Regions from separate parts of the Streptomyces sp. NPDC053560 genome, predicted to be linked through region 4. Evidence: riboswitches for the same ligand, from Rfam matches in the RefSeq annotation. Region 4 holds a riboswitch; each other region holds the start of a gene.

Region 1 (7,855 bases), on a different contig from region 4:
ACGCGGGGCCGTGTGCCGGTGGCGGCGAGGTGGGCGTCGGAGCGGGCCCGCAGCGCCTCGTACGCCTCGTCCCGCCGCACCCGGGGCAGGCCCCCGGCCGGCGGCTCGGGCGCGGGGTCGCGGACGACCGGCTTCTCCGCCAGGTGCGGGAACTCGCTGACTCCGGTGAGGGGTTCGCGTCGCGTGGCGAGCTTGGCGGACCGCTGTGACCAGGTCGCGGCCAGCCGCTCGCCGACCATGCCGGAGCGCAGCGCCGCAGCCTGCCCGCCGGACCGCTCGATCTCCTGGAAGAAGTCCCAGGCCGCGTGCGCGAGCTCGTCCGTGAGCCGCTCCACGTACCAGGAGCCGCCCGCCGGGTCGATCACCCGGGCGAGGTGCGACTCCTCGATGAGGATGGTGGAGGTGTTGCGGGCGATACGGCGCGCGAACGCGTCCGGCAGCCCGAGCGCGTGATCGAAGGGCAGTACGGTCACGGCGTCGGCGCCCGCCACTCCGGCGGCCAGGGTGGCGACCGTGGCGCGCAGCATGTTCACCCAGGGGTCGCGGCGCGTCATCATCACCGGCGAGGTGACCACGTGCTGGAGCTGCGCGCCCGCCTGCGGCGCCCCGCAGGCCTCTGCGACGCGGGCCCACAGCCGGCGCGCCGCGCGCAGCTTGGCGACGGTCAGGAACTGGTCGGCGGTCGCGGCGTACCGGAACTCCAGCTGCGCGCAGGCCTCTTGCGTGCTCATTCCGGCGTCGGTCAGCTCGCGCAGGTACGCGACGCCCGTCGCCAGGGAGCAGCCCAGTTCCTGCGCCGCGGATCCGCCTGCCTCGTGGTACGGCAGGGCGTCCACGGTCAGTGCCCGTATCCCGGGGTACCGCGCGGCGCACGACCGGGCCAGTTCGGTCACGGGAGCGATGTCGTACGAGCGTCCGGTGCGGGCCTCGTGGCCCAGCGGGTCACCGCCCAGGTTGCCGCGAGCGGCCTCGGCGGTGACACCACGCTCCTCGTACAGCCGCAGCAGCTCCCGCGCGGCCGGTGCGGCCTCGTCGCCCGCGTCCAGGACGACCGGCGCCAGGTCGAGGTACACGCCGTCGAGGGCGCGGCCCAGCGAGGCAATGGGAATGCCGGACCCTCCGACGGCCAGCCACAGGGAGGTGACGCCGTTCTCCAGGTCGGCCAGGACGGCGTCACCGTCCGCGACCGTGTGGCGCTGGCGTACGTCCCAGCCGCCGGCCGTATTGCCCTCCGGCCGGCCGCCGCGCACGAAGGGTGCGAAGCCGGGCAGGCCGGAGTCGGGCGCGTGGTCGCGCGCGGTGTAGAGGGGGCGGGTGCGAAGCCCGTCCTCCAGCGCGGTGGACAGGGCATACTCGGCCTCGGCGCCAGAGACTTCCTTGCCCGACTTGCGCAGCACACCCGCTACCAGGTGCTGCCACTGCTCATGTGTCGCGTCAGGGAACTCGGCCGCCAGGGAAAGCCCGTCGTCAGGCAGGACCGTCATGCTCGGATGTTAGGCCACGTTAACAATGGAGCGGCAGAGGGCAAGGCTGTGACCTTGTTCTCTTCCACCGGGTGGCATGAACCGCCGCCCTGCCGGGGTAGGGGACCGGGCCCCCGTCGAGAAGCGGCGGACGGACCGGCGGGGGATGGGATTACCAGGGTGCCCAACCATGTGCGGGTCGGATGCCGCAGCTGCACGACGGTTACGGGTACAACAGCGTCGGCATCGAGAAGATCGTCCGCGACCTGCGGGTCACCACATCCTGGAAGGAACCAACGAGATCATGCGCGTCATTGTGGCCCGCGGCCTGACGGAGGCGTCCGGATGACCGACGCGACCGGCACCACTGGCACCATCGGCACCGAAGAACCCGTCCTGCTGCACACCGCAGGCCGGGCCGCCCACCTCACCCTCAACCGCCCCAAGGCCCTCAACGCACTGACCCACACCATGGTCCGCCGCATCGACCGGGCGCTCACCGCCTGGGAGGACGATCCGACCGTCGAGACGGTGGTGGTCACCGGCGCGGGGGAACGGGGCCTGTGCGCGGGCGGCGACATCCGCGCGATCCACGACGACGCACGCAACGGCGACGGCAGCGCCTCCGCCGCGTTCTGGCGCGACGAGTACCGCCTCAACGCCCGCATCGCCCGCTACTCCAAGCCGTACGTCGCCGTCATGGACGGCATCGTCATGGGCGGCGGCGTCGGCATCTCCGCGCACGGCAGCATCCGCCTCGTCACCGAACGGTCCCGGATCGCCATGCCCGAGACCGGCATCGGCTTCGTACCGGACGTCGGCGGCACCTACCTGCTCGCCCGGGTCCCCGGCGAACTGGGCACCCACCTCGCCCTGACGGGCACACAGGCCGGTGCCGCAGACGCCCTGCTGTGCGGACTCGCCGACCACTACGTACCGTCCGCCGCACTCGGACAGCTCGTCGACGATCTGTCCCGCCTGCCCGTACGGGAGGCACTGAGCCGCCACGTGCAGGCCCCGCCACCGGGGGAACTGGCCGAGCGGCGGGAATGGATCGACACCTGTTACGCCGCCGACACGGTCGAGGAGATCGTCGGACGGCTGCTCGACCACGGCGACCCGGCCGCGAAGGAAGCCGCCGTAACCCTCATCGCCAGGTCGCCCACCGCCCTGAAGGTCACTCTCGCGGCACTGCGCAGGGCCCGCCGGCTCGGCCCGCTGGAGCGGGTCCTCGACCAGGAGTACCGGGTCTCCTGCGCGGCACTGACCACCCCCGACCTGGTGGCGGGCATCCGTGCCCAGGTCATCGACAAGGACCGGAATCCGCGCTGGTCACCGGCCACCCTCGCCGAGGTCACCGACGCCGACGTCGAGCGTTTCTTCGCGCCTCTCGGCGCGCGCGAACTCGGACTCGCCGCAGGGTCGGACACCACGACGGGATGACTTGGTGATCCGGTGAGCAGGACTGTCGCGTACCGTCGCGTTCATCGGAGTCGGCCATGAGGGCCGGAACACCCTGCGGTGTCCCGGCCCCAGAGCCGTCCGGTCAGCGCGCGGGCAGCTCGCCGCGGACCGTGCGGGCCGCGGCGACCAGGTTCTCCAGGGAGGCTCGGGTCTCGGCCCAGCCGCGGGTCTTCAGACCGCAGTCGGGGTTGACCCACAGCCGCTCGGCGGGGATCGCCTCCAGGCCGGTGCGGAGCAGCTCCGCCGCCTCCTCGGCGCTGGGCACGCGCGGGGAGTGGATGTCGTACACGCCGGGCCCGGCCTCCCGCGGGTAGCCGTGGGAGGCCAGTTCGCGTGCGACCTGCATGTGGGAGCGGGCGGCCTCCAGGCTGATGACATCGGCGTCGAGGTCGTCGATGGCCTGGACGATGTCGCCGAACTCCGCGTAGCACATGTGCGTATGGATCTGCGTGTCCGGGCGCACACCACTGGTGGTGAGCCGGAACGCCTCGGTCGCCCACGCCAGGTAGGCGGGGCGGTCAGCGGCGCGCAGCGGCAGGGTCTCGCGCAGCGCCGGCTCGTCCACCTGGATGACGGAGGTGCCCGCCGCCTCCAGATCGGTCACCTCGTCGCGCAGCGCGAGCGCGACCTGGCGGGCGGTGTCGGCGAGGGACTGGTCGTCGCGGACGAAGGACCAGGCGAGCATGGTGACCGGGCCGGTGAGCATGCCCTTGACCGGGCGGTCGGTCAGGGACCGGGCGTACTCCGTCCAGCGCACCGTCATGGGCTCGGGACGGGAGATGTCACCGGCCAGGACCGGCGGCCGGACATAGCGGGTGCCGTAGGACTGGACCCAGCCGTGCTGCGTCGCGAGGTAGCCGGTGAGCTGCTCGGCGAAGTACTGCACCATGTCGTTGCGCTCGGCCTCGCCGTGCACCAGGACATCCAGGCCGGCCTTCTCCTGGAAGGAGATCACCTCCTGGATCTCCGCCTTGATGCGCTCCTCGTAGCCGGCCGTGTCGATCCGGCCCGCACGCAGGTCGGCGCGGGCGGTGCGCACCTCGCCGGTCTGCGGGAAGGAGCCGATGGTGGTGGTCGGCAGCAGGGGCAGGCCGAGGTGGGCGCGCTGCGCCGCGGCCCGTCGGTCGTACGGCTGGGAGCGCCGGCCGTCGGCCTCCGTGACGGCCGCGGTACGGGCGCGTACGGCCGGGTCGCGGGTGATGGGGGAGCCGGCGCGGGAGGCCAGGTCGGCGCGGTTGGCGGCGAGTTCGGCCGCGATCGTGTCCGTGCCCTGTGCGAGGCCCTTGGCGAGGGTGGCGATCTCGGTGATCTTCTGGCGGGCGAAGGCGAGCCAGCGCAGGATCTGCGGTGCGATGTCGCGCTCGGGGGCCGTGTCGAGGGGGACATGCAGCAGGGAGCAGGAGGCCGACACGTCGACGCGGTCGGCGAGGCCGAGGAGCGTGCCGAGCGTGGCGAGCGAGGTCTCCAGGTCGTTGACCCAGATGTTGCGGCCGTTGACCACACCGGCGACCAGCCGCTTGCCGGGCAGCCCGCCGACGGCGGCGAGGGCGTCCAGGTTGGCGGCGGCCGCCTCGGTGAAGTCCAGGGCGAGGCCCTCGACGGGTGTCTTCGCGAGCACCGGCAGGGCGTTGCCGAGGCGGTCGAAGTAGGTGGCGGCCAGCAGCTTCGGGCGGTCGGTGAGGGCGCCGAGGTCCCGGTAGGCACGCTCTGCGGCGTTCAGTTCGGCCGGGGTGCGGTCCTGTACGAGGGCGGGCTCGTCCAGCTGGACCCACTCGGCGCCGGCGGCACGCAGGTCGGCGAGGACCTCGGCGTAGACGGGGAGCAGCCGGTCCAGCAGGGTCAGCGGGTCGAAGTCGGCGGCGACGCCGGGCGCCGGCTTGGCGAGAAGCAGGTAGGTGACCGGGCCGACCAGGACCGGACGGGCCGTCAGCCCCAGGGCGACGGCCTCCTTCAGCTCGCCGACCTGCTTGGCGGAGTCGGCGGAGAACACCGTGTCCGGGCCCAGCTCGGGGACCAGGTAGTGGTAGTTGGTGTCGAACCACTTGGTCATCTCCAGCGGTGCGACGTCCCGCGTACCACGCGCCATCGCGAAGTAGCCGTCGAGGCGGTCCGCTGCGACGGCGTCGCGGTGGCGGTCGGGCACCGCACCCACCATGACGGTGGTGTCCAGCACGTGGTCGTAGTACGAGAAGTCGCCGGTCGGAACCTCGTCGATGCCGGCGTCGGCCAGCTGCTGCCAGTTGGTGCGGCGCAGTCCGGCGGCGGTGGTACGGAGGGCATCAGCGGTGACGCGGCCCTTCCAGTATCCCTCGATCGCCTTCTTCAGTTCCCGGTTCCGGCCCTGGCGCGGGTAGCCGTACACGGTGGCCCGTGCTGCCGCGGCTGCGGACTTCGCTGTCACGGAGATCTCCTTCGCGAGATGAATCCCTGAGATCCCGGCAACGGGACGAGAACGCGAAGGGGTGACCCACCGGGCGGTACGGCCTCGCGCGGCAATGCGCGGCTTCCGCCTGGTAAGAAACGCCGACCCGCCCTCGAGGTCACCGGGATGCCGCGCACGAGTCGTCCGTACGCGGGCAGATGGCAGGTCTTCGGACTCATGGGCGCGTCCTCACCGAGGAGGACACCTACTGGCCGTCGCTTCCCGGGCCCACTCGGGCCCAGTGCGTATGACGGCGGTCGTTCCCACACACCGCTGCGGGGCAGTCCCGGATTCCCACCGGGTTCCCTCTTGCGACGCATCCCGCCTGGCGGACGGGGCGAACCAGCTGCACCGGACACCCTACGGGCCGCCCCCGCCCCGTGGCGGATCACGTCCGTCATTCGGTTGGTGAGCTGAGACACACGGTCACGGTGCTGGACACGGGCAGCGGGCGGGAAGCGCCGCACGCGCACTTCCCGCCCGTTCCCTGCGAGCACGCGCCGGTTCCCTCGGCCGGCGGTGCGTTCCGGGCCCCTCAGCCCGGTGGTCCGGGCACCCTCCGTCCGGCCGTGCCGGGATCCCACTCCCGGCCGTACATGTGGAGCCCCCGGCCGGACTTGCGGCCCGGCAGCCGCCGGACGTCCCCGCTCATGGCTGCTCCACCCGGCGCACGAGGTGGGCGGCATAGGCGTCCGGAGTGAAGAAGAGCGGCAACTCGCGTGCCAGCGCGTTGCGTTCGAAGAGATCCCGCACCTCCTCGACGGGCGCCCATGGGTACTCGGCGCCGAGCGACTCGGCTTCCTCGTCGAGCAGCCGCAGGACCGTCGCCCGGTCCAGGACCCGGTGCCGGAGCCACTGCCAGATCTGGACGCGGGCGATCTCGGCGGTGGCCGCGTCCGCCATGAGACCGTCCACGGCGACCGCGCCCCGGCCGTGCAGCCAGGCGGCGAAGTAGCGCAGGGCGACCGCGATGTTGGTCCGCACGCCTTCCGCAGTGGGCCGTTCGCTGATCCGGCGCACGGACAGCAGATGCGCCGCCGTCACCTCCACGTCGTCCCGCGTCCGGTCGATCTGGTGCGGCCGGTCGCCCAGCACGCCGTCGTACGCCTCGCGGCACACCCGCACGAGGCCGGGATGGGCGACCCAGGAGCCGTCGAAACCGTCCTCCGCCTCGCGCTCCTTGTCCAGCCGCACCTTGGCGAGCGCCGCTTCGCGGGCGGCCGGGTCCTTGCTCGGCACCTGCGCCGCCATGCCACCGATCGCGTGGGCGCCCCGCTTGTGGCAGGTGCGCACCAGCAGCTCCGTGTACGCGCGCATGAACGGAGCGGTCATCGTCACCTTCGCGCGGTCCGGCAGCAGAAAGTCGGTGCGGTGTCCGAAGGTCTTGATGAGACTGAACAGGTAGTCCCAACGGCCCGCGTTGAGGCCCGAGCTGTGCTCGCGCAGTTCGTAGAGGATCTCCTCCATCTCGAATGCAGCGGTGATCGTCTCGATGAACACGGCGGCGCGGACCGTGCCCCGCGGAATGCCCAGGAGTTCCTGCGCCGTGATGAAGATGTCGTTCCACAGCCGCGCCTCGTGACGGTTCTCCAGCTTCGGCAGGTAGAAGTACGGGCCGTGGCCGGCGTCGACCTGGCGTTGCGCGCAGTGGAAGAAGTACAGCCCGAAGTCGACGAGTGCGGCGGGCACCGGCGCTCCGTCGTACTCCAGGTGCGCCTCGTCCAGGTGCCAGCCGCGCGGCCGGACCACGAGGGTGGCGAGCCGGTCGTCGGCGGCGAGCCGGTACTCCCTCCCGTCGGGGGTGGTGAAGTCGATGCGCCGCTGGACCGCGTCGAGCAGAGCGATCTGACCGCCGATGATGTTTTCCCAGGTGGGCGAGGTGGCGTCCGCGAAGTCGGCCATCCACACCCGGGCTCCCGACTTCAGCGCGTTGACCGCCATCCGGCGCTCGGGCGGGCCGGTGATCTCGACGCGGCGGTCGGTCAGGCCGGGCGCGGGCGGTGCGACCCGCCAGTCGGGATCGGCCCGGACGGCGGACGTGACCAGGGGGAAGTCCAGCGGGGAGCCGCTGGCGAGGCGGAGCGCCTGCCGGCGGCGTTCCTTCATCAGCTCCCGGCGGCGTCCCCCGAAGCCCGCGGCCAGCCGGCCGACGAAGTCCAGCGCTGCGGGTGTGAGGATCTCGTCGTGGCGGTCGCCGGGCGCGGCGAGGACGCGGACACGGTGGGCGGGCGGTGCGGTGGTGGTCATCGGGTTCTCCTGCGGGAGGGGAGGAGCGGGGGGGGGCGGACGGGGGCGGTCGTCCGGCCCCCGTCCGGCCGGGCGGACCGGACGGCGACCTCGGCGGGGCGGCCTAGTGGAACTGCTCCGCCTCCGTGGAGCCGGCGAGCGCGGTGGTGGAGGAGGCGGGGTTGATGGCGGTGGAGACCAGGTCGAAGTAGCCGGTGCCGACCTCGCGCTGGTGCTTGACGGCGGTGAAGCCGTGCTCCTGTGCGGCGAACTCCTTCTC
Region 2 (7,855 bases), on a different contig from region 4:
GATCGCCAGGGATGGAGCAGCGGATATGACAGAGCCAGCCGAAACACCCCGTTCCGGGCCGATCGTCACGCCCACGCGTGTGGTGGCCGGCCTGTGCCTGTTCGCTCCGTTCGTGGCCATGCTCTGGGTGAGTTCGTACGCGAAGGTCGAACCGACCCTGATCGGCATCCCGTTCTTCTACTGGTACCAGATGCTGTGGGTGCTGATCTCGACGGCGCTGACCATGACCGCGTACAAGCTCGTGCAGCGTGAGCAGCGCGCCCGTAAGGGCGGTGCCTCCAAGTGACGACCCTGGCAACGACCGTCCCCGCGACGGACACCGCGGCACCGCGCACCTCGGCAGCGCACACCCTCGCGGCGGACGCGGCCGGTGGCGTGAACGGCATCGCGCTCGCCGTCTTCATCTTCTTCTTCGTCGCCGTGACGGTCATGGGCTTCATGGCCGCGCGCTGGCGCAAGGCCGAGCAGTCCGACAACCTCGACGAGTGGGGCCTGGGCGGCCGCAGCTTCGGTACGTGGGTGACGTGGTTCCTGCTCGGCGGTGACCTGTACACCGCGTACACCTTCGTCGCCGTGCCCGCGGCGATCTACGCGGCGGGTGCCGCCGGCTTCTTCGCCGTGCCGTACACGATCCTCGTCTACCCGTTGATCTTCACCTTCCTGCCGCGGCTGTGGTCGGTGTCGCACAAGCACGGGTACGTCACCACCTCGGACTTCGTGCGCGGCCGCTTCGGCTCCAAGGCCCTGTCGCTGGCCGTGGCGCTCACCGGCATCCTCGCCACGATGCCGTACATCGCGCTTCAGCTCGTCGGCATCCAGGCCGTGCTGGACGTGATGGGCGTCGGCGGTGGCGAGAGCACGCACTGGTTCATCAAGGACCTGCCGCTGCTGATCGCCTTCGGCGTGCTGGCCGCGTACACCTACTCCTCCGGGCTGCGCGCGCCCGCGCTGATCGCGTTCGTCAAGGACGGCCTGATCTATATCGTCATCGCGGTGGCGATCATCTACATCCCGATCAAGCTGGGCGGCTTCGAGCACATCTTCCACACGGCGGGCGACGCCTTCGCGCAGACGAATCCGGCGACGGGCAAGCCGCGCGGCGAGCTGGCGAGCGGGCCGAACGCGCAGTGGGCGTACGGGACGCTGGCGCTCGGTTCGGCGCTGGCGCTGTTCATGTATCCGCACTCGATCACGGCGACACTGTCCTCGCAGAGCCGCAACGTGATCCGCCGCAACACCACGATCCTGCCGCTGTACTCGCTGATGCTGGGCCTGCTCGCGCTGCTGGGCTTCATGGCGATCGCGGCCGGGATCAAGGTGCAGAACGGGCAGCTGGCGATTCCGCAGCTGTTCGAGAACATGTTCCCCGACTGGTTCACGGGCGTGGCGTTCGCCGCCATCGGCATCGGTGCGCTGGTGCCCGCGGCGATCATGTCGATCGCCGCGGCGAACCTCTTCACCCGCAACATCTACAAGGACTTCCTCAAGCCCGGCGCCACGCCAGCGCAGGAGCACAAGGTCGCCAAGCTGGTGTCGCTGCTGGTGAAGGTCGGCGCGCTGGCGTTCGTCCTGACGATGGACAAGACGGTGGCGATCAACTTCCAGCTGCTGGGCGGCATCTGGATCCTGCAGACCATGCCGGCGCTGGTGGGCGGCCTGTTCACCCGCTGGTTCCACCGCTGGGCGCTGCTCGCCGGCTGGGCGGTCGGCATGGTGTACGGCACGGTCGCGGCGTACGGCGTGGCCAGCCCGACGCAGAAGCACTTCGGCGGCTCGAACGCGGAGATCCCCGGCATCGGCGAGATCGGCTACATCGGCTTGACCGCGTTCGTGCTGAACGTCCTGGTCACGGTCGTGCTGACGGTCGTACTGCGGGCCGCGAAGGCGCCGGCCGGGGTCGACGAGACCTCGCCGGAGGACTACACGGCGGACGCCGGCGACAAGGGCGTCCAGGTGGATCTGCCGCCGGCCACGGCGGGGGCCGCGCACTGATCCGCCCGCATGCGTGAGGCCGACGGGCCGCCGGTGAGAACCGGCGGCCCGTTGTCGTACCCCTGGTGCACACTGACGGCCATGGACTTCGTGATCAGGGGGATACGGGCGGCGGAGCACGCGCGGCTGGGTGAGATCACGGCCCGGGCGTATCTCGGGGGCGGGCTGCTCGACTTCGGGGCGGACGACGCGTACCTGCCCGTGCTGCGGGACGTGGCGCGCCGGGCGGCCGAGGCGGAGGTGCTGGTGGCCGTGGCGGAGGGTGAGGTGCTGGGCGGGGTGACGTTCGTGCCGGCGGGCGGGCCGTGGGCGGACATCGCGGGGCCGGGCGAGGCGGAGTTCCGGATGCTGGCGGTGGCGAAGGAGGCGCGCGGCCGGGGTGCGGGCGAGGCGCTGGTACGGGCGTGTCTGGACCGGGCGCGGGAGACTCCGGGCTGCGGTCGGCTGGTGCTGTCCACGCAGCGTGCGATGCACGGCGCCCACCGTCTCTACGGGCGGCTGGGGTTCACCCGGACGCCGGAGCGCGACTGGTCGCCGGTGCCGGGCCTCGACACCCTGCTGACGTACGCCCGGGATCTGAAACCCGGGATCTGAATCCCGAGAGCCCGCACCGGGACCTGACGCCCCGACAGCTGACACGCCGGACCTGACGTCCGCGGGCCGAGCCTCCGCAAGCGCCGCGCGGCCGCGCCGCCGCCTGCCCGCGCCGCCGGCGGCCCGTGACCATCCGTGCGTACCGCTGTACGCACAGCAGTACAGCGACACAAGATATAGGGATGGTCGCGAGAGGCGGCACAAGATGTATGCTCGTCCTCGCTGTCGCCGCAGGGGAATCCGGTGCGAATCCGGAACTGTCCCGCAACGGTGTGCCGAGTGGGTATTTACCGCCCGCTCGCGAGTCCGATGACCTGCCGACGGTACGCCCGCAGCCGTCCCGGCACGGGCGTCGAGACGTCCGGGCTCCGCGGGTTGGGCCGGTGGACGCTGCGTGGTGTGCCCGCGTGCCCGGCATGGTCCGGCGCGGCTGCCCGTACGCCTCCGTCACCCCTCCCCGGCACCGGCCGAGTGGAGGAGAGCACAAGGTGACCATCGCGCCAGCGGAGTCAGCACAAGAGGCGCAAGCGGCACAGGAGGCGCAGGCCCCTCGGACAGTGGCCGAGCGGCCCGATGACGCTCCCGGTACGGCCCTGCTGCGCACCCTGACCGGCCTCACCGCCGACCTGCCGGCCACCGACCCGGGCAAGGTCGCGGCTGCCGCGCTGCGCGGCCGGCACGCCGGTTCGGACGAGGCGGAGCTGCGGGAGCTGGCGATGGAGGCCGCGGCGGGGCTGATCGGCGACGAGCCGCAGTACTCCAAGCTGGCCGCGCGGCTGCTGACGGCCGCGATCGCCGAGGAGGCCGCGAGCCAGGGCGCGACGGGCTTCGCCGCTTCGGTCGCCACCGGTCACCGCGAGGGGCTGATCGCCGACTCCACGGCCGAGTTCGTCACCGCGCACGCCGCCGCGCTGGACGCGCTGGTCGACCGGGCGCTCGCGGACGGCGCCGACGACCGTTTCGGCTACTTCGGCCTGCGCACGGTGTACTCCCGCTACCTGCTGCGGCACCCGCTCACCCGCAAGGTCGTCGAGACGCCGCAGCACTTCCTGCTGCGGGTGGCGTGCGGCCTGGCCGAGGACCACTCCGAGCGGGCGCTCGCTGACGTCGCCGAGCTGTACGCGCTGACCAGCACGCTCTCCTACCTGCCCTCCTCCCCCACGCTCTTCAACTCCGGCACCCGTCACCCGCAGATGTCCTCCTGCTATCTGCTGGACTCGCCGCTGGACGAGCTGGACTCGATCTACGACCGGTACCACCAGGTCGCGCGCCTCTCGAAGCACGCGGGCGGCATCGGTCTGTCGTACTCCCGCGTGCGCGCCCGCGGTTCGCTGATCCGCGGCACCAACGGGCACTCCAATGGCATCGTGCCGTTCCTGCGCACGCTGGACGCCTCGGTCGCGGCCGTGAACCAGGGCGGCCGCCGCAAGGGCGCGGCCTGTGTGTACCTGGAGACCTGGCACGCGGACATCGAGGAGTTCCTGGAGCTGCGGGACAACACGGGTGAGGAGGCGCGGCGTACGCACAATCTGAACATCGCGCACTGGATCCCGGACGAGTTCATGCGCCGGGTGGAGGCCGACGCGGACTGGTCGCTGTTCTCGCCGGTGGACGCGCCGGAGCTGGTGGATCTGTACGGCGCCGAGTTCGATGCCGCGTACCGGAAGGCGGAGGCCGAGGGGAAGGCCGTCAAGGCGGTGCCGGCCCGCACGCTGTACGCCCGGATGATGCGCACGCTGGCGCAGACCGGCAATGGCTGGATGACCTTCAAGGACGCCGCGAACCGGACCGCGAACCAGACGGCGGAGCCGGGCCGGGTCGTGCACTCCTCGAACCTGTGCACGGAGATCCTGGAGGTCACGGACGACGGCGAGACGGCCGTGTGCAACCTCGGGTCCGTGAACCTGGCGGCGCACCTGGGCGCCGACGGCGAGATGGACTGGGCGAAGCTCGACACCACGGTCCGTACGGCGGTGACCTTCCTCGACCGGGTCGTGGACATCAACTTCTACCCGACCGAGCAGGCCGGTGCGTCCAACTCGCGCTGGCGCCCGGTGGGCCTGGGCCTGATGGGTCTGCAGGACGTCTTCTTCCGGCTGCGGCTGCCGTTCGACTCGCCGGAGGCGCGTGAGCTGTCCACCCGGATCTCCGAGCGGATCATGCTCGCGGCGTACGAGGCGTCCGCCGACCTCGCGGAGCGGCACGGGCCGCACCCGAACTGGTCGGCGACGCGTACGGCGCGCGGTGTGCTGCACCCGGACCACTACCCGAACGCCGAGCCGCGCTGGGCGGACCGCTGGGCGGCGCTGCGCGACCGCATCGCCGCGACCGGCATGCGGAACTCGCTCCTGCTGGCGATCGCGCCGACGGCGACCATCGCGTCGATCGCGGGCGTGTACGAGTGCATCGAGCCGCAGGTCTCCAACCTCTTCAAGCGCGAGACGCTGAGCGGGGAGTTCCTACAGGTCAACGCGTATCTGGTGGAGGACCTGAAGAAGGCGGGCAGCTGGGACGCGCGGACCCGTGAGGCGCTGCGCGAGGGCAACGGCTCGGTGCAGGAGGTGCCGTGGATCCCCGAGGAGATCCGCGCGCTGTACCGCACCGCCTGGGAGGTCCCGCAGCGTGCGCTGATCGACATGGCCGCCGACCGCACGCCGTACCTGGACCAGAGCCAGTCCCTGAACCTCTTCATGGCGGCGCCGACCATCGGCAAGCTCAGCTCGATGTACGCGTACGCCTGGAAGCGCGGCATCAAGACCACGTACTACCTGCGGTCGCGTCCGGCCACCCGGATCGCGCAGTCCGCACGCGCCGCGGCTGCCACCGCTCCCGTCCCCCAGCAGGCGACCGACCCCGAGGCGATCGCCTGCTCCCTGGAAAACCCCGAGTCCTGCGAGGCCTGCCAGTAATGCCCAACCCGTCGCCCGACCACCACCCCTCGTCGACGGCGCTGCGCGCCGACACCGCGTTGTCCGAAACCACCGCTCAGGCACACACGGCCACCCCCGGGACGGCCAAGAACCTTCTCGACCCGGGCTTCGAGCTGACCCTGCGGCCGATGCGGTACCCGGACTTCTACGACCGCTACCGTGACGCGATCAAGAACACCTGGACGGTGGAGGAGGTCGACCTCCACTCCGACGTGGCCGACCTCGCCAAGCTCTCCCCGGGTGAGCAGCACATGATCGGCCGGCTGGTCGCGTTCTTCGCGACCGGTGACTCGATCGTGGCGAACAACCTCGTGCTGACGCTCTACAAGCACATCAACTCCCCTGAGGCGCGGCTGTACTTGAGCCGTCAGCTCTTCGAGGAGGCCGTGCACGTCCAGTTCTATCTGACGCTGCTGGACACCTACCTGCCCGACCCGGACGACCGCGCCGCCGCGTTCGCCGCGGTGGAGAACATCCCCTCCATCCGGGAGAAAGCGGAGTTCTGCTTCAAGTGGATGGACTCGGTCGAGTCCATCGACCGGCTGGAGACGAAGGCCGACCGGCGCCGCTTCCTGCTGAACCTGATCTGCTTCGCGGCGTGCATCGAGGGGCTGTTCTTCTACGGCGCGTTCGCGTACGTGTACTGGTTCCGGTCGCGCGGTCTGCTGCACGGCCTGGCCACGGGCACCAACTGGGTGTTCCGTGACGAGACCATGCACATGAACTTCGCCTTCTCCGTGGTGGACACCGTCCGCGAGGAGGAGCCCGACCTGTTCGACGCGGAGCTGGAGCAGCAGGTCACCGACATGCTCAAGGAGGCGGTGGACGCGGAGCTGCAGTTCGGCCGCGACCTGTGCGGGGACGGCCTGCCGGGCATGAACACCGAGTCGATGCGCGAGTACCTCCAGTGCGTCGCGGACCAGCGGCTCCAGCGCCTCGGCTTCGCGCCGGTGTACGGCTCGGAGAACCCGTTCTCCTTCATGGAGCTGCAGAACGTCCAGGAGCTGACCAACTTCTTCGAGCGGCGCGCTTCGGCGTACCAGGTTGCCGTGGAGGGCTCGGTCTCCTTCGACGACGAGTTCTGATCCGGCACCGTCGGCTTCTTCATGGCCGGCGATCCGGTTCTTTATGTCCGGCGAATCGGGACCGGATTTGACGAGTCGATGAGCCGCGTTTGATGAGTCGATGACAGCCCGCGGCGGCCGGAAACCCGGCCGCCGCCCATCGGCTCTCCCCTGGCATGAAGGGCAGCGAGCAGCCAAGGAAACGGTTCATCGACTATCCGCGCCGGGGCCGGCGCGGGCTGCGCCGCTGGCTGCCGTCCTGGAGACAGCAGCTCGGCGCCACAGCCGTCGGCGCGGCCGGCCTCGCCGGGCTCTTCGCCTTCGGGTACGCGCAGGTCGGCATCCCGGACGAGAACGACGACGCGCGCCGGGAAGCCACCGTCTATTACTGGGCGGACGGCAGTCAGATGGTGAGCGAGGGTGCCGTCAACCGGCAGAACGTCACCCTCGCCCAGGTGCCCGACTCCGTCGAGCACGCCGTCATCGCCGCCGAGAACGCGAGTTTCTACTCCGATTCCGGGGTCTCGTTCCCGGGAATCGCCCGGGCCGCGGTGAACATGGTCAAGGGCCAGGACGCCCAGGGCGGTTCCACCATCACCCAGCAGTACGTGAAGAACACATATCTCTCGCAGGACCGGACCCTCAAGCGCAAGGTGAAGGAGTTCTTCATCGCGCTGAAGCTGGACAATCGCAAGACCAAGCAGGAAATCCTGCAGGGCTATCTCAACACCAGCTTTTTCGGCCGCCATTCGTTCGGCATCCAGGCCGCCGCGAACGCGTATTACGGCATTCCGGCCAAGCGTCTCGACCCCAGCCAGGGGGCGGCGCTGGCCGCGCTGCTCAAGGGCGCCGAGCAATACGATCCGGCGCTGAGCGACGCCAACCGCCGACGCACCGTGGCGCGCTGGAAATGGATTCTTGACCGTGAGGTGGAGACCGGTCTGATGAGCCGGGAGGAGCGCGCCCGCTACACGAAGTACCCGGAGCCGCGCAGGCCCACCACCCCGACCAGCCAGAAGGGGCAGACCGGTTATCTCGTCGACGCCGCGAAGAAATACCTCCGCAGCCGTACGGGGCTGACCGACCGCGATCTCGCCCGCGGCGGCTACCGCATCCACACCACCTTCGAGAAGGACAAGGTGGCGCTGCTGGAAAAGGCGGTGGCGGACGAGCGCCGCCGCAGCATCGACCCGAAGAAGCGCGCCGCCGACGCGCACGTCGAATTCGGCGCCGCGTCCGTACGGCCCCGGGACGGCGCGATCGTCGCGCTCTACG
Region 3 (7,855 bases), on a different contig from region 4:
GGTCTCACCGGCCCCACCGGCTGCGGAACCGGTCTGTGCGTACAGGACCAGCCCCAGGGTGACAGCGGTGGCGACGCCCGCCGCAGCGATGTACGTTCCCGTCCGCCGGCGCAGGCCCAGGCGTCTGCGCCGTACTGCGGTCGCCGTATCGGCCGGGGTGCCCTGGTCAGGAGCTGCGGCCGATGCGGTGCTCGCGGTCGTTTCAGGGCCGGGACAGGCAAGCCTGCTGCGCGCCGCCAGCCACGCGGCGACGGTGTCCGGCGGACAGCCGCAGGCCCGGACGAGCCCTTCCACGACTTCCGCCCTCGGCAGTTTCTCCCGGCCAAGAGCGGCGGCGAGTGTGCTGGCGGGCAGGGTGCGCCCCTCTGCTTCGGCCCGGCGTGCCAGTTCCCGGAAGGTCAGCCCGGACAGCGCGCGCAGCCGACGCAGCCCCGTCATGAATGCGGCCACCTCGGTGATGCCTTCCGGCTCTAATCGTTCGTCTCTCACTCGTTCCCCCTGCCCTGCCGTAAGAGCTGTCTGGGCGAGAAGCTTGCCACTGCTGATGAAGCAGGGACAGATGTGATTCAGCGACTTGTCGCCGTTTTACGGCGCCCGCAGGAGGCCTCCCGCAGGAGGTCTCCCGCAGCGATGACACAGAGGAAGGGGAGCGTACGTATTCCAGGGAATGCTCATTTCGTCGCGATCCGGTGGTGGTTTCGGTGAGAGTCCGCGAAAAGTCCTCAGCCGGGGAGGCGAACAGGAGAGCGACGGCTGTGGGTGCGAGTCGCCTCGGGACGACGTGCTCGGCCTGGCCGCCGTACTGCTGACCGGATGGTGCATCGCCTGTGTGGGGGCTGCTCAGCCGCCGGCGCACCGTGGGGCCTCGGGGGGGGATCGCATGATGATGTCGCCACGACGCCACGACACCATGCCGTCATGACGTCACCCGAACAGCGTTACGTGTGCGGCGGCAGCCGTTCCGCCGTCTGGTGCGGCGGGCCGGGCTGCGGAAGACTGGCCGCTGGTACGGCTGCCCGGAGGAAGGAATGGGGCCGCTATGGCTGCAGAGGTGGAACCGGCTGCTGTTCGCGTCCTGGTGTTCGGCGCGGCCCTGCGTGCCCACTCCACCAACGCGCGGCTGGCCGCTCTGGCATCGCACCTGGTCGCCGAGAGTGGTGCCGAGGCCGATCTGGCCGGCATGCGGGATTTCGACATGCCGTTGTACGACGGCGATGTGGAAGACGCGGAAGGGCTACCGGCCGGCGCCCTGGCCCTGGCCGAGCGGATCAAACGTTGCGATGCGTTCGTGATCTCGTCTCCCGAGTACAACGCCTCCGTTCCGGGACTGTTGAAGAACGCCATCGACTGGGTGTCACGCGTTCGACCGCAGCCCTTCAAGACCAAGCACGCGCTGTTGCTGTCGTCCTCGCCGTCGATGATCGGTGGCAACCGCGGCCTGTGGGCGCTACGTGTCCCGCTGGAGCACCTGGGGACGCGGGTCTACCCCGACATGTTCAGCCTGCCTCGTGCGCACGAGGGCTTCACCGAGGACGGTCGGCTCTCCCACCCCGGAGCACAGCAGCGGCTGACCGAAACCATCGCCGGGTTCATGCGGCTGGTCTGCGCCGACGTGCAGTTCGTCTGCCTGCAGCGTCGCTGGTACGAGTTCCCCGGTGACCGCACCGACGCACCAGTGACCCAGCGCGCCGAAGACTGACACGGGCATTGCGTGACCCAGCGCGCCGAGGACTGACCCGGGCATTGCTGCCCCTGACTTCGTGGGCAGCCGCGGTTGCCCACGACGGGCGGAGCTCCTGGCCGAGCTGACTCGTCCACGACGCCCGGAAGACATGGCTGGCAGCAATCAATGACGACCAGCACTTGATGGACAAGCCGATGGCCCGGACGAACCACTGCCAGAAGCTCATGCTGGGTGCCATCGACAGGTTCGGCCTGAATCGTATCCACGGGGCGCGGGTCGGACTGCTGCAAATGGTGCACGCGGTGCCTTCCGCAGTGGGTGGGCAGGGCGCGGTGCGATCGTCCGCCGCGGGCTGACCGAGCCGACGCGATAGCGCCCGAGGTCCCGAAGATTGCTAATGGCATGATGTCGGATGACAAAGGCGACGGCGGTTCGAGGAAACCGGTGTGAATCCGGTGCGGTACCGCCACTGTGATCGGCGAGCGGATCCCGATGAGCCACCGCCCCGCGCGGGTGGGAAGGCGGGACGAGCAGTAACCCGGGAGCCAGGAGACTCACGCTGTCGCCTCCTCGATGGACCCCGGGGCGGATCTCCCCGGTGAGAGGAAGGACGCGGCATGCCAGAAACGCCGGCCGACGTGGTGCAGGACGACAACAGGGGAGCCGAAAACTCGGTTCCCTGCCGGGTGGTCGTGTGCCGCGACTGCTGCTGCGGCACCGTCAAGGTGAGCGGCGACCACGCGGCGCAGACCGCGCGGCTACGCGCCGTGGCGCCGGTACGGATCTCCGAGTGTCTCGACGTCTGCGATCAGGCGAATGTCATCGTGGTGCAGCCGTCCGCGGTCGGCCGCGCGGCCGGCGCTCGACCGGTATGGCTGGGTCTGGTCAACGATGGCGACGCCACTGAGGACGTAGCCGCATGGGTGAGCTCCGGTGGCCCGGGCGTCGCGCCACGCCCGGAGATTCTTGACCTCTACACCTTCACCCCACCACGTCGCGTGAAAGCAACCTGATCCCGATGGACCGGCTCGCCGAACTGCCGCGACTGCGGAAGGATCCGACATGAGTGAAAGGGCGGGGGAGGCACGCGCCAAGGACGTGGCCTCGGCGCTCCACGACGTCGCCGCCCTGGGCGGCTTCTTCGTCCTGTCCACAACGATGGACCGTCACGCCGGGCCGCACGAGAGCGGACAACTCAGCCCGGCGGTGTTCGCCGCACTGGCTGAGACGGTGAACGAGCGATATGCCACGGACGAGGCGCGGATCGGCGTCTCCATCGCCCACTTGGGGCTCGCGGCCCGCTTGTGGTCCCCCGTGCTGGCCTGCACGCTCCTGCACGGAATTGTTCTCGATCTGAGCTCGCTGCAGTGGTCCGAGGGCGGCCCGGCTCTCCATCTGGCAGACCCGGTCGGCCGGTACACAACAGGACTGCCGTCCGTATCGCAGCAGATGTACGCCGAGGTCAACCAACGCATGGAGGCGTTGGAAAACCAACTCGCTGTCAAGATCTCGCCGCGATTGCTGGACGGCAACATGGCGTCGGCGCTCCTCGGGTCCGCGTCCATGCTGCTTCGGACTCAGCCTGACCTGCGAGCTCCACTCACTCATCTCACCATGGATCTGCTGGCTACAGGACGGCTTCGTGGTACCGGCCACATCACCGGCCCGGACCTGACGTTTCGTCGCCGCAGTTGCTGCCTGTACTACCGGGCCCCCGGCGGTGGAAAATGCGGAGACTGCTGTCTGGTGAACTGACGGGTGGAGCCGGTGCCTGCACGGACGTCGACGGAGGCGCTACCTCAGTGGTCTACGTCAGTAGTACTGGCGGAGAGCCGACGTGCTTCTGCATGTGTCAGGGGGATCCGCAAGCCGCCCCGTGCAGTAGCTGCCCCAGGATCCCGGCGCCGCGCACCACTCGAGGCCCCGGTCGATTGAAGTACGAGGGGCCGTCCAGCGCCCATACACGGCCGGACCGAACGGAGGGCAGGTCCGACCAGCCGGTGAGGCTCGTGAGCGACTCCGCTTCCTGCAGCATCCGGTCAGGTGGGAACCCGCACGGCAGGACCAGGAGGACATCGGGACGCACGGCACATACGGAGCCCCAGGGCATCGGTTTCATATGCTCGCCGGGAGAGGCCTGGAGCGGGTCACCCACCGCCCGCCGCAGCGATCTGTTCCGGTACCCAGTGGCCGGCGGGCCACAGTGGATCGAGCCATTCGATCGCCACCACGCGGGGACGAGCGAGGCCCGTCACGCAGGTGCGGACCCGGTCGAGCCGAGCTTTCTCTCTGCTGGTGAGGGCACTTTGTTCGAAACGGCGATCGTGTCGGCCGGTGCATACGGCGCGAGTGGTCCCCGACGTGACCAGCCAGTCATGTCGTCGCCCCGGCGAAGTCGGTTCGTTCTCCAAATCTTTGGCGAAGCCTCGGTGCCGCCGGTAGGTTCTTCGCGGTGACTTCGATGGAGACGCAGGGTCTCGTGGCGATGACTGACGGGACGCGGTTGCGCTGGATGGCGCAAGGGGACACAGCTCAGCAGCCGGCCGTGGTTCTGCTCCATGGCGGTCCCGGTCTGCCGGACTACCTGGGCGAGGTCGCCTCCATGGTCGCGGACCTGGCGCCTGCGTACCGGTACGACCAGCGCGGCACAGGTCATTCCCCCTGGCAGGGACCCCATTCCTTCGCCAGGCATGTCGACGATCTTGCTGAACTGCTCGACGCATGGGACGTGCCCGAGGCCGTACTGATCGGGCACTCCTACGGCGCCGATCTGGCGAGCCGGTTCTGCCTGATGCACTCTGAACGGGTTGCCGCGATGCTCCTGATGTGTGGGCCGTTCGTCGGTGATTGGCGTACCGGGTACCGGGTGGAGCGCAGCCGCCGCATGTCCGCAGCGCAGCAGGAGCGGCTCCGCGAGTTGGAGGAACTGCGGCAGCGCACGGAGGAGCAGGAAGTGGAGCTGCTCACGCTGGCCTGGTTCACCGACCACGCCGATCCCGAAGGGGGATGGCACCGGGCCGCGCAGGGTGCCCGGCGGCGTCGCCCCGTCAACTGGGTCATGAACAGTGAACTCGGCAAGGAAGGGCGCGCGGACCCGCTCGATGAACATCTTGCCGAGCTGCGCGCGTGCCTGCCCGCGCGAGCGGAGCTTCTCGGCGGCGGCGCCGACCCCCGACCTATCTCGGCACTCGCATCACTCGCCCGTCGGCTCGATCTTCCCCTGACGCGGATCGAGGGCGCCGGTCACGAGTCCTGGTTGGAACAGCCCCACGCCGTACGTGCGCACCTTCGGCGATTCGTGCAAGGAGCGTTGGGCACGTAGGGCTTCGACCGGTTCGCCGGTTCGCCGACTCCTGAGCGGCCGTCGTGGCCCCGGGTCATGTCCGGGTACTTCACAGGAGCCGAGGACCGCACACCCTGAACGATCGGTACGATCGGCCTGTGGCGATCCAGCGCCCAGGGAGACCGATGGCTACCTTCAGCCGGTCGAGGTAGAGCCTCCGTGATGCGACCCGGATCGCGCGAAGGCTGCCCGCGCGACAGGTGAACAGTGAGGACGCGCCTCAAGTGCACGGCCCATTCGACGAGTTGAACGCCCATCCGGCCTATCCGTGTACGCTCCGACCGGTCACTCGTATACCGTGGCTGCCTGAAGACTGCGCGCGAAGAAAGTCCAGTCGCCTGCAGGCGGGAGATCTTTGCCGAAGTTGCGGTACAAGCCGTCCGCGCTGTCAATCCACGCGGCCAGAGCCTCAAGAAACCTCTCCAGGTTGCTGTTCTCCCACTCCTGCCCTCGGCTCAAGTACTCCTGGTGCAGGTCGCGAACAAACGCGGCAAGTTCCCCATGGCTGCGGATCTCATCATCTAGATCGAGGCTCATGACCACAACCTAAGTGGCCGGCGCCGTACATCGCTCGGGGTTTGTTCACGCCCTGGCCAGCCGGCGACGCACGGTCGACGCCGACATGAACGGGGTGGCGTTCCGTCGGGCGGCCTCGGCGCCTGCGGTCTTTGAGCCCGGGCAGGCCCGCCTGAGCGAACCGGACAGGCCGGCGGCGCGCGGTGTCCATATGCAGCCCGCCTCCCGGGCGATGCATGCGTGGGAGCGTCCACGCGCGGCGTGCAGCGCCACCTGTGCACGCACCAGCCTGCCTCGCCCGTCACCGCCCAGCCCCCGCAATGACCGGTGCGAGAGGCCACGTGGAGAGGAAAAACGCAATATCGACAGGGGCCGCGGAGGCAGCTACCTTCACCTGGTCTTCGGCGATCGCCCACGGTCGCCCAGGAGCTCCGCCAGGCTGAGCCACCCGCGGGTCCACATCAGGCACCCCCAACCAGGGAGAGACGTATGCCTCATCTTGCGCTGTACACATTCGGCGTTCTGAAGTCACCTCTCGCCGATCCCGCGCCTCTCACGCGCGAGTTCTACGACATTGGTGAGACCGTCTACCGGAAGATCAGTCAGCGCCCCGGGTACCTCGCTCGTGCTGAAGCGGCAGGCGGTGACCGGGGCATGCTCTTCGAGGCTGACTGGGGTGCATGGGGCGAGTTCGCCGTACCGACCTGGTACGGCAAGGGCCGCACGGTGGAAACCACCGCCCTGGCCGCGACCCTCTCACTCTGGACCGACCTGCGCCCCGCCTTCGACGCCATCTACACCGGTCTGCACCGCGAGGCGCTGAACAGGCGTTATGACTGGTTCGAGAGGACAGGGCACCCGAATTACGTGTGCTGGTGGGTCTCCGACGATGTGATACCCACCTGGCAGGACGGAGTTTCCAGGCTGGAGCACCTTCACGACCATGGCTCCGCACCGCATGCCTTCACCTTCCACCACTCGTTCGCTCGGGACGGAGCTGCGACCAGCATCAATGGCATCGGGCCGAAGAGCGACCAGGTTTGCTGATCAGGAAGCCTGAACGACTGGGTTCGCTGTCGAACAACTCGATTGAATGACGGCGAACGCCGAAGCAAGACCATCACCGTGCGCGACGCTTGAAGATGAGGAACAAGCTGACCGGGCGGCTGGTCCCCCCCGCTCCGCGCCTGTCACCGCGCCGACTGGGGTATCACCAGCAACCTGTCCCACCCGGGCGTCGCTCCCTCGAACCTGCACGCGGCCCGCCCAGAGGTGGGGCGTGCCTGGGACACCCTGGGCGTACGCGTCATCCGCGCCCTGTCCGCCCGCGGCATCCTCCTCGGCACGGTACGCACCGCAGCGCTCCCCGCGCTGTACGCGGCCACGTCGCCGCACGCCGAACGCGGAGCGTTCTACGGCCCCAGCGGCCCGGGCCACCTGGGCGGCCCCCCGCGCAGCAGAAGCTCTACAGCCGCCTGCACAGCACGAACGACGCCCAACGGGTCTGGGAACTGTCCGAGGAACTGGCCGGGGTGCGCCGCGCGTGACGGTGGCGGGCGACGCCGTGGGGCCGACCCCCGGTTCAGCCTCCGGACCCTCCTCATCGGCCGCGAGAACCGACGGTCGAAGACCGAAGACCGAAGACCGAAGACCGAGACTGAAGACCGAAGGCCGCTGCCACGCACGGCTGTTGGCGAATGCGTTGTGGGAGTGCATCCTGAGACTTTGGTTGTCAGGCAAGTGGTACGGGGGCGAGGGACGTGACCTCTGGTGGGGTGCGGGCCGGCGATGTGGTCAGGGACGTGGTGGCCGAGGTCGCTGCGGAGGAACTGCCCGTGGTGGACGGGTTGGCGGCGCTGGACGAGGAAGTCGTGGCCCGGCGGATGGGCCGCGGGCGCAGTGAGCAGGATCCGCTCGGGTTCGGGCTGGACGAGGCGGCCGTACTGGTCACGCCCGTGGTGTGGCTCGCGGTGCACGAAGCGGCGCGCCAGCTCGGCGGCCAGGCCGCGATCGGGGCCACGAGGGGCGTGAAGGCGGTCGGCCGGAAGATCTTCCGCAGGCGGGCGGAACCCGCGGTGGTCCCGGCCTTGAGTCGTGAACAACTGTGTGAGGTACACGAGTTGGTACTCAAAGTGGGTGCTGAGCGTGGTCTGAGCGAGCGGCGCGCGGAGACGATCGCCGACGCGGTGGTGGTCAGGCTCACGCTCACCGCACAGGACGGGGAGGACGAGCCCGCCGACAACGCCGCGGATCACACCGCGGACGAGGGGCAGCCGCGATGACCACGCCGGACCCACGGCGCCGGTTCGATG
Region 4 (7,855 bases):
CGGTCTCCCCTCCAGCTCCTCGCACGCCCTCTTCGGAGGCCTGATCGGCGCGACCCTGGTGTCCGTCGGCACGAGCGGGGTCAACGGGGACGCCGTCGTGATGAAGGTCCTCATCCCGGCCGTGGCCGCGCCGATCGTCGCGGGCCTCGCCGCGACCTTCGCCACCCGGCTCACCTACCGGCTGGCCCGCAACCGCGCCGAGCAGGACACCGCCAAGGGCTACCGCGCCGGGCAGATCGCCTCGGCCGCCCTGGTCTCCCTCGCCCACGGCACCAACGACGCCCAGAAGACGATGGGCGTCATCACCCTCGCGCTGATCACCGGCGGCGCGCTCGCCCCGCAGGCCGACCCGCCGATGTGGGTCATCGCCTCGGCCGGCCTCGCCATCGCCCTCGGCACGTACCTGGGCGGCTGGCGGATCATCCGCACGATGGGCAAGGGCATCACCGACATCCAGCCGCCGCAGGGCTTCGCCGCCCAGACCGGCGCCGCCGTCACGATCCTGGCCTCCTCGCACCTCGGCTTCGCGCTCTCCACCACCCAGGTCTGCTCCGGCTCGGTCATGGGCTCGGGCCTGGGCAAGAAGGGCGGCGTCGTGCGCTGGTCGACCGCGGGCCGCATGGTGATCGCCTGGGGTCTGACCCTGCCGGCCGCCGGCCTGGTCGCCGCGGGCGCCGCCTTCCTGGCGGGCCAGGGCACCTGGGGCGTCACCACCGTCGCCGTGCTGGGCCTCGCGATCTGCGGTGCCATCTGGGCCGCCTCGCGGCGCAAGCCGGTGGACCACAGCAACGTCAACGACGTGGAGCCCATCGAGCCGGCCGGTGTCGTCACCACCGCGCTCCAGACGGTCTCCCCGCCGCCCGCGGGCGCGACCACGGCCGGAGCCGGCACCATCGACGGCATCCCGGCGCAGTCCGCCAAGCGCTCCCCCGCCACCACAGCCGTCCGCTGACCGCGGCCGCTCGCGTTAAGGAAACGACGCCATGAACATCGACTGGGCTGCACTCGGCCAGGTCTTCGGCACCACGCTCGTGGTGACCGTCGGCATGGTGGGCCTGTTCACCCTGGGCATCGTGGGGACGTCCCGCAAGACCGCGCAGGAGGGCGAGGCGGGCGCCACCGCGGTCGCCGCCGGCGGCTCCTCGGCCGTCGCCCGCGCCGGCGGGTACGCCTGCTTCGCGCTCTGCCTCGCGGCCGTCGGCTACGGCATCTTCCTGATCGTCGCCGGCTGACCCCGCACCGCGCCCAAGGCGCCCGGCGCCGCGTACTCCGCGGCCGCCGGGCGCCTTTGCGTGTCCCCGTCCTGTGGTGTCGGCCACATGGTCTGCCATACGCCTGCGTCGCAGGTCAAGGGTGAGTTGACGGCATTCGCGGCACGTGGTGGACTGCCCGGTGCCATTCGGCGACAGATGAGGAAGTCCGGTGAGAATCCGGCGCGGTCCCGCCACTGTCACCGGGGAGCGCTCCTCCAGGAGAAGCCACGGCCCGCCACAGGCACGGGCTGGAAGGCCGGGGGAAGCGTCGATCCGGGAGCCAGGAGACTCTCGTCGCCGGTCACGTCGAGCCAGGGCGCGGACCCTGAGTGAGGACACACGCCATGCCGGGCTCCGAGCCGAGACCCCTGCCCTCCGCCGTACGCCCGGCACGCGACCGCGGCCGGCCGTTCCGCCGAGGCACGACGGCGGGCTGATCCGACGATGCGTGCCGGACACGCCACCTATGCGTGCGGCGCGGCTCTGGGCTTTCTCGGCGACCTGGCCGTGGGCGATCCCCGCCGCGGTCACCCGGTGGCCGCCTTCGGGCGGGCAGCGGCCGCCGTGGAGCGCGGGCTGTGGCGCGACCACCGCGGATACGGCGCGGCGCACACCGCGCTGTGCGCCGGTGGAGCTGCCCTGGGCGCCGCCCTGCTCTCCCGCTCCGTACGCCGCTGCGCCCCCGCCCGCATCGCGCTGACCGCCGCCGCCACCTGGGCCGTGCTGGGCGGTACGACGCTGGGCCGCGAAGCGCGCGCCATCGGCGGCGCGCTGGAGGCCGGCGACCTCGACGTGGCACGCGAGCGGCTGCCGCACCTGTGCGGCCGCGACCCGCAGTCGCTGGACGGGCCGCAGATGGCCCGCGCCGTCGTGGAGTCCGTCGCCGAGAACACCTCCGACGCGGTCGTGGGCGCGCTGGTCTGGGGCGCCGTCGGCGGCGTGCCGGGCCTGGTCGCCTTCCGCGCGGTGAACACGCTGGACGCGATGGTGGGGCACAAGTCCGACCGCTACCGCCGGTACGGCTGGGCCTCTGCCCGGCTGGACGACGTGGCGGGCTGGCCGGGAGCACGGCTGACCGCCCTGCTGGCCACCGCCGCCGGGCCCGACCCGCGCGGCGCGTGGCGCGCCTGGCGGGCCGACGGCAAGCGGCACCCGAGCCCCAACGCGGGCCCGGTGGAGGCGTCGTTCGCCGGGGCGCTGGGCGTACGGCTGGGCGGCACGCTGGCGTACGCGGGGCGGGTCGAGCACCGCCCGGTGCTCAACGGCGGTGCCCGCGCGGTCGAGGGGGCCGACATCGCGCGTGCGGTGCGCCTCTCGCGCCGGGTGAGCGCGCTGGCGCTGGCGACGACGGTCGGGGCGCGGATCGCCGTGGGCGCGGTGCGCGCGGCACGAAGGACGAGGAGGCCGCGGTGAGCGGAGCGCGGGAAAGGCTCGGCGGCGGACTGCTGGTCGCGGGGACGACGTCGGACGCGGGCAAGAGCGTGGTGACGGCGGGCATCTGCCGCTGGCTGGCGCGCAAGGGCGTCAAGGTGGCGCCCTTCAAGGCCCAGAACATGTCGCTCAATTCGTATGTGACGCGCGAGGGCGCGGAGATCGGGCGGGCGCAGGCCATGCAGGCCGCGGCGGCCCGGGTCGAGCCGACCGCGCTGATGAACCCGGTGCTGCTCAAGCCCGGCAGCGACCGCAGCAGCCAGGTCGTGCTGCTGGGCAAGCCGGTGGGCGAGCTGAGCGCGCGGGGGTACCACCAGGGGCGGCAGGAGAAGCTGCTCGGCACGGTCACCGACTGCCTGACCGAGCTGCGCCGTACGCACGACGCGGTGATCTGCGAGGGCGCGGGCAGCCCGGCGGAGATCAACCTGCGCCGGACCGACATCGTGAACATGGGCCTCGCGCGCGCCGCGGGCCTCCCCGTGGTCGTCGTCGGCGACATCGACCGGGGCGGCGTCTTCGCGTCCTTCTTCGGTACCACCGCGCTGCTCTCCGAGGCCGATCAGGCACACCTCGCGGGGTACGTGGTGAACAAGTTCCGCGGCGACGTGACGCTGCTGGAGCCGGGGCTGGACATGCTCAGGAAGCTGAGCGGCCGGCCGGCGCTGGGCGTGCTGCCCTTCCGGCACGGGCTCGGCATCGACGAGGAGGACGGCCTGCGGGTGTCGCTCCGCGGCGCGGTGCGCGAGAGCACGGTCGCGGCGCCGCACGGCGACGACATCCTGCGGGTCGCCGTCGCGGCCGTGCCCCTGATGTCCAACTTCACCGACGTGGACGCGCTCGCCGCCGAACCGGGCGTCGTGGTGCGCTTCGTGGACCGCCCCGAGGAGCTGGCCGACGCCGACCTCGTCGTGCTGCCCGGCACCCGCGGGACCGTACGGGCGCTGCGGTGGCTGCGCGAGCGCGGGCTCGCCGACGCCATCGTGCGCCGGGCCGCCGAGGGCCGCCCGGTACTGGGCATCTGCGGCGGCTTCCAGATGCTCGCCGAGCACATCGAGGACGAGGTGGAGTCGCGGGCCGGCGCGGTCGACGCGCTCGGACTGCTGCCCGTACGCGTACGGTTCGCGGCGGAGAAGACCCTGGCCAGGCCCGAGGGCGAGGCGCTGGGCGAGCCGGTGGCGGGGTACGAGATCCACCACGGCGTCGCCGAGGTCCGCGAGGGCGACGAGCCCTTCCTGGACGGCTGCCGCGTCGGCTCCGTATGGGGCACGCACTGGCACGGCTCCCTGGAGAGCGACGGCTTCCGGCGCGCGTTCCTGCGCCGGGTGGCGGCGGATGCGGGGCGCGCGTTCGTGCCCGCGCCGGACACCTGCTTCGACGCGCTGCGCGAGGAACAGCTCGACGCGCTGGGCGACCTGATCGAGGAACACGCGGACACGGAGGCGCTGCTGCGCCTGATCGAGAACGGCGTCCCGAAGGACCTGCCGTTCGTACCACCGGGGGCGCCATGACCGACGACCGATTCCCGTATGCAGACCCGAAGCCACTCGAAGGAGTGATCAGCACGTGAGCACCCGGTACCCGTTCACCGCCGTCGTCGGCATGGACGACCTGCGGCTGGCGCTGCTGCTCAACGCCGTCAGCCCGGCGGTGGGCGGCGTCCTGGTACGCGGCGAGAAGGGCACCGCCAAGTCGACGGCGGTGCGTGCGCTGGCCGACCTGCTGCCCGGCGTCCCGGTCGTCCCCGGCTGCCGGTTCAGCTGCGACCCCGCGGCGCCGGACCCGCAGTGCCCCGACGGGCCGCACGACGCCGGCCCCGCCGAGTCCCGCGCGGCCCGCATGGTCGAACTCCCCGTGGGCGCCTCGGAGGACCGTCTCGTGGGCGCCCTCGACATCGAGCGGGCGCTGTCGGAAGGCGTCAAGGCGTTCGAGCCCGGCCTGCTCGCCGACGCGCACCGCGGCATCCTCTACGTCGACGAGGTCAACCTCCTCCACGACCACCTGATCGACCTGCTGCTGGACGCCGCGGCCATGGGCTCCTCGTACGTGGAGCGCGAGGGCGTCTCCGTGCGGCACGCGGCGCGCTTCCTGCTGGTCGGCACGATGAACCCCGAAGAGGGCGAGCTGCGGCCGCAGTTGCTGGACCGCTTCGGCCTGACCGTGGAGGTCGCCGCCTCCCGCGAGCCCGACCAGCGGGTCGAGGTCGTCCGGCGGCGGCTGGCGTACGACGCCGACCCGGTCGGCTTCGCGGCGCGCTGGGCCGCCGAGGAGGAGGCGCTGCGGCAGCGGATCGCCACGGCCCGCGCGCTGCTCCCGGACGTCGTGCTCGGCGACGCTGCGCTCCGCCAGATCTCGGCGACCTGCGCGGCGTTCGAGGTGGACGGCATGCGCGCCGACATCGTGATGGCCCGTACCGCGACGGCGCTCGCCGCCTGGGCGGGCCGGGACGAGGTCGCCGAGGAGGACGTGCGGCAGGCCGCGCTCCTCGCGCTGCCGCACCGGCGCCGCCGCAACCCCTTCGACGCCCCCGGCCTCGACGAGGACAAGCTCGACCAGACCCTGGAGGAGTACGGCCCGCGGGACGACGAGCCGGACCCCGAGCCGGAGGGTCCGGACGACGGTCCGGACGGGCCGGACGGCGGAGGCCCCGACGGGGGCGGCGGGCAGCCGCCGCAGGACGGCCCGGACGACGCGCCGCGGCCGTCGGGTGCGGACGCGGGCCCCGAGCAGCCGTCCGTACCGGACCAGCGCTCCGAGGGCGGTCGTGAGGAGCAGCCCGCGCAGCCTCAGGGCGAGGCTTCTCCGGAGCCCTCCGAGGGCGGCGCGGCTCCGGAGAAGCCCGCCGTCGGCGCCACCGAGCCGTTCAAGACCAAGCGGCTGGACGTGCCGGGGCTCGGCGAGGGCGCCGACGGCCGGCGCTCCCGGGCCCGTACCGCGCACGGCCGCACCACCGGTTCCCGCCGTCCGCAGGGCGCGCTGGGCAAGCTGCACCTGGCCGCCACCGTGCAGGCCGCGGCGCCGCACCAGAAGCGGCGCGGGCGCAGCGGTACGGGGCTCGTCGTCCGCCGGGACGATCTGCGGGAGGCGGTGCGCGAGGGCCGCGAGGGCAACCTCGTGCTGTTCGTCGTGGACGCCTCCGGCTCGATGGCCGCGCGGAAGCGGATGACGGCGGTGAAGGGCGCGGTGCTGTCGCTGCTGCTGGACGCGTACCAGCGGCGCGACAAGGTCGGCATGATCACCTTCCGGGGCGCGGACGCCGCGCTCGCGCTGCCGCCCACGTCCTCGGTCGAGGCGGGCGCGGCCCGGCTGGAGCAGTTGCCGACCGGCGGCCGGACGCCGCTGGCCGCGGGCCTGCTGAAGGCCCATGAGGTGCTGCGGGTGGAGCGCATGCGGGACGCCTCGCGCCGCCCGCTGGTGGTCGTGGTCACCGACGGCCGGGCGACCGGCGGCGTGGAGCCGCGGCCGCGCGCTTCGAAGGCCGCGCGGCTGCTGGCCTCCGAGGGCGTCGCCTCGGTGGTCGTGGACTGCGAGGCGGGCCCCGTCCGCCTCGGTCTGGCCGGGGAGCTGGCCCGCGATCTGCAGGGCACCGCCGTCACCCTCGACGAACTGCGCGCGGACAGCGTCTCCGCGCTCGTACGCAACGTCACCGACACCACCCACCGGAGGGCCGCCTGATGCCGCAGGGACAGCCGACCGTCGTACCGAACGACGGCCTCACCACCCGCCAGCGCCGCAACCGCCCGCTCGTCTTCGTCCACACCGGAACCGGCAAGGGCAAGTCCACCGCCGCGTTCGGCCTCGCGCTGCGGGCCTGGAACCAGGGCTGGCCGGTCGGGGTGTTCCAGTTCGTGAAGTCCGCCAAGTGGAAGGTCGGCGAGGAGCGTGCGCTGCGCGTCCTCGGGGAGACCGGCGAGGGCGGCACGGTGGCCTGGCACAAGATGGGCGAGGGCTGGTCGTGGGTCCAGCGCGACATCGAGTCCAGCGAGGAGGCGGCCCGCGAGGGCTGGGAGCAGGTCAAGCGGGACCTGGCGGCCGAGACGTACAAGCTGTACGTGCTGGACGAGTTCGCGTACCCGATGCACTGGGGCTGGATCGACACCGACGAGGTGATCGAGGTGCTGCGGAACCGTCCCGGCACCCAGCATGTGGTGATCACCGGCCGGAACGCGCCGGAGAAGCTGGTGGACTTCGCCGACCTGGTCACCGACATGACCAAGGTGAAGCACCCGATGGACGCGGGCCAGAAGGGCCAGCGGGGCATTGAGTGGTGAGTACCCGGTGGTGACCGGAGACGAGTGCCCGGTGGCGACCGGGGAGACGAGCACGTGGTGAACATCCCGCGCCTGGTGATCGCCGCGCCCTCCTCGGGCGCCGGCAAGACCACCGTCGCCACCGGTCTGATGGCGGCGTTCCGCGAGGCCGGTCTCGCGGTGTCCCCGCACAAGGTGGGCCCGGACTACATCGATCCGGGCTACCACGCGCTGGCCACGGGGCGCCCGGGCCGCAACCTCGACGCGTACCTGTGCGGTCCGGAGCGGGTCGAGCCGCTGTTCCTGCACGGCGCGGCGGGCGCTGACCTGGCGCTCGTCGAGGGCGTCATGGGCATGTTCGACGGCGCGTCCGGCATGGGCGAGCTGGGGTCGACGGCGCAGGTGGCGAAGTTGCTGCGGGCGCCGGTCGTGCTGGTCGTGGACGCGTCCTCGCAGTCCCGGTCGGTGGCGGCGCTGGTGCACGGCTTCGCGTCCTGGGACCCGGAGGTACGGCTCGCCGGGGTGATCCTCAACAAGGTGGGGTCCGACCGGCACGAGGCGCTGCTGCGCGAGGCGCTGGGCGGCGCGGGCGTGCCGGTGCTGGGCTGTCTGCGGCGCGCGCCGCGGGTCAATACGCCCGCCCGGCACCTGGGCCTGGTCCCGGTCGCGGAGCGGGCCCCGGAGGCGGTGGACTCGGTGGCCGCGCTCGCGGAGCAGATCCGGGCGGGCTGCGACCTTCAGGGCCTGCTGACGCTGGCGCACAGCGCGCCGGAGCTGACCGGGCCCGCCTGGGCGCCGCGGGCCCCGGAGACGCCCGCCCCGGGCCGCCCGGTCGTCGCGGTGGCGGGCGGCGCGGCGTTCACGTTCTCGTACGCCGAGCACGCCGAGCTGCTGACCGCCGCCGGCGCCGAGGTGGTCACCTTC

The links. A riboswitch is a leader RNA that binds a small molecule or an ion and turns the genes downstream of it on or off. The one in region 4 is predicted to bind cobalamin.
Region 1: another riboswitch for cobalamin. It lies ahead of metE (5-methyltetrahydropteroyltriglutamate--homocysteine S-methyltransferase); the one in region 4 lies ahead of ACIGQF_RS10095 (cobalamin biosynthesis protein).
Region 2: another riboswitch for cobalamin. It lies ahead of ACIGQF_RS32295 (ribonucleoside-diphosphate reductase subunit alpha); the one in region 4 lies ahead of ACIGQF_RS10095 (cobalamin biosynthesis protein).
Region 3: another riboswitch for cobalamin. It lies ahead of ACIGQF_RS32095 ((2Fe-2S) ferredoxin domain-containing protein); the one in region 4 lies ahead of ACIGQF_RS10095 (cobalamin biosynthesis protein).

Annotation. Positions count from the first base shown of each region.
Region 1 is NZ_JBITXI010000003.1:335,465-343,319, reverse strand. It holds gene ACIGQF_RS08420 (methylmalonyl-CoA mutase family protein) at 1-1,484, opposite strand, end outside; partial or broken gene ACIGQF_RS08415 (acyl-CoA dehydrogenase family protein) at 1,658-1,812, shown strand; gene ACIGQF_RS08410 (enoyl-CoA hydratase/isomerase family protein) at 1,809-2,906, shown strand; gene metE (5-methyltetrahydropteroyltriglutamate--homocysteine S-methyltransferase) at 3,010-5,328, opposite strand; cobalamin riboswitch at 5,492-5,711, opposite strand; gene aceB (malate synthase A) at 5,998-7,596, opposite strand; gene aceA (isocitrate lyase) at 7,700-7,855, opposite strand, start outside.
Region 2 is NZ_JBITXI010000016.1:366-8,220, forward strand. It holds gene ACIGQF_RS32280 (DUF3311 domain-containing protein) at 26-286, shown strand; gene mctP (monocarboxylate uptake permease MctP) at 376-1,992, shown strand; gene ACIGQF_RS32290 (GNAT family N-acetyltransferase) at 2,074-2,586, shown strand; cobalamin riboswitch at 2,766-2,923, shown strand; gene ACIGQF_RS32295 (ribonucleoside-diphosphate reductase subunit alpha) at 3,075-5,495, shown strand; gene ACIGQF_RS32300 (ribonucleotide-diphosphate reductase subunit beta) at 5,495-6,601, shown strand; gene ACIGQF_RS32305 (transglycosylase domain-containing protein) at 6,757-7,855, shown strand, end outside.
Region 3 is NZ_JBITXI010000015.1:155,706-163,560, reverse strand. It holds gene ACIGQF_RS32110 (helix-turn-helix domain-containing protein) at 1-438, opposite strand, end outside; gene ACIGQF_RS32105 (NADPH-dependent FMN reductase) at 1,040-1,699, shown strand; gene ACIGQF_RS32100 (hypothetical protein) at 1,867-2,040, shown strand; cobalamin riboswitch at 2,073-2,261, shown strand; gene ACIGQF_RS32095 ((2Fe-2S) ferredoxin domain-containing protein) at 2,302-2,697, shown strand; gene ACIGQF_RS32090 ((2Fe-2S)-binding protein) at 2,747-3,439, shown strand; gene ACIGQF_RS32085 (alpha/beta fold hydrolase) at 4,146-5,006, shown strand; gene ACIGQF_RS32080 (hypothetical protein) at 5,313-5,564, opposite strand; gene ACIGQF_RS32075 (DUF3291 domain-containing protein) at 6,033-6,590, shown strand; partial or broken gene ACIGQF_RS32070 (short chain dehydrogenase) at 6,741-7,090, shown strand; gene ACIGQF_RS32065 (hypothetical protein) at 7,346-7,825, shown strand; gene ACIGQF_RS32060 (M48 family metallopeptidase) at 7,822-7,855, shown strand, end outside.
Region 4 is NZ_JBITXI010000004.1:58,231-66,085, forward strand. It holds gene ACIGQF_RS10085 (anion permease) at 1-952, shown strand, start outside; gene ACIGQF_RS10090 (hypothetical protein) at 984-1,232, shown strand; cobalamin riboswitch at 1,410-1,544, shown strand; gene ACIGQF_RS10095 (cobalamin biosynthesis protein) at 1,698-2,666, shown strand; gene ACIGQF_RS10100 (cobyric acid synthase) at 2,663-4,192, shown strand; gene ACIGQF_RS10105 (putative cobaltochelatase) at 4,248-6,356, shown strand; gene cobO (cob(I)yrinic acid a,c-diamide adenosyltransferase) at 6,356-6,952, shown strand; gene ACIGQF_RS10115 (cobyrinate a,c-diamide synthase) at 7,007-7,855, shown strand, end outside.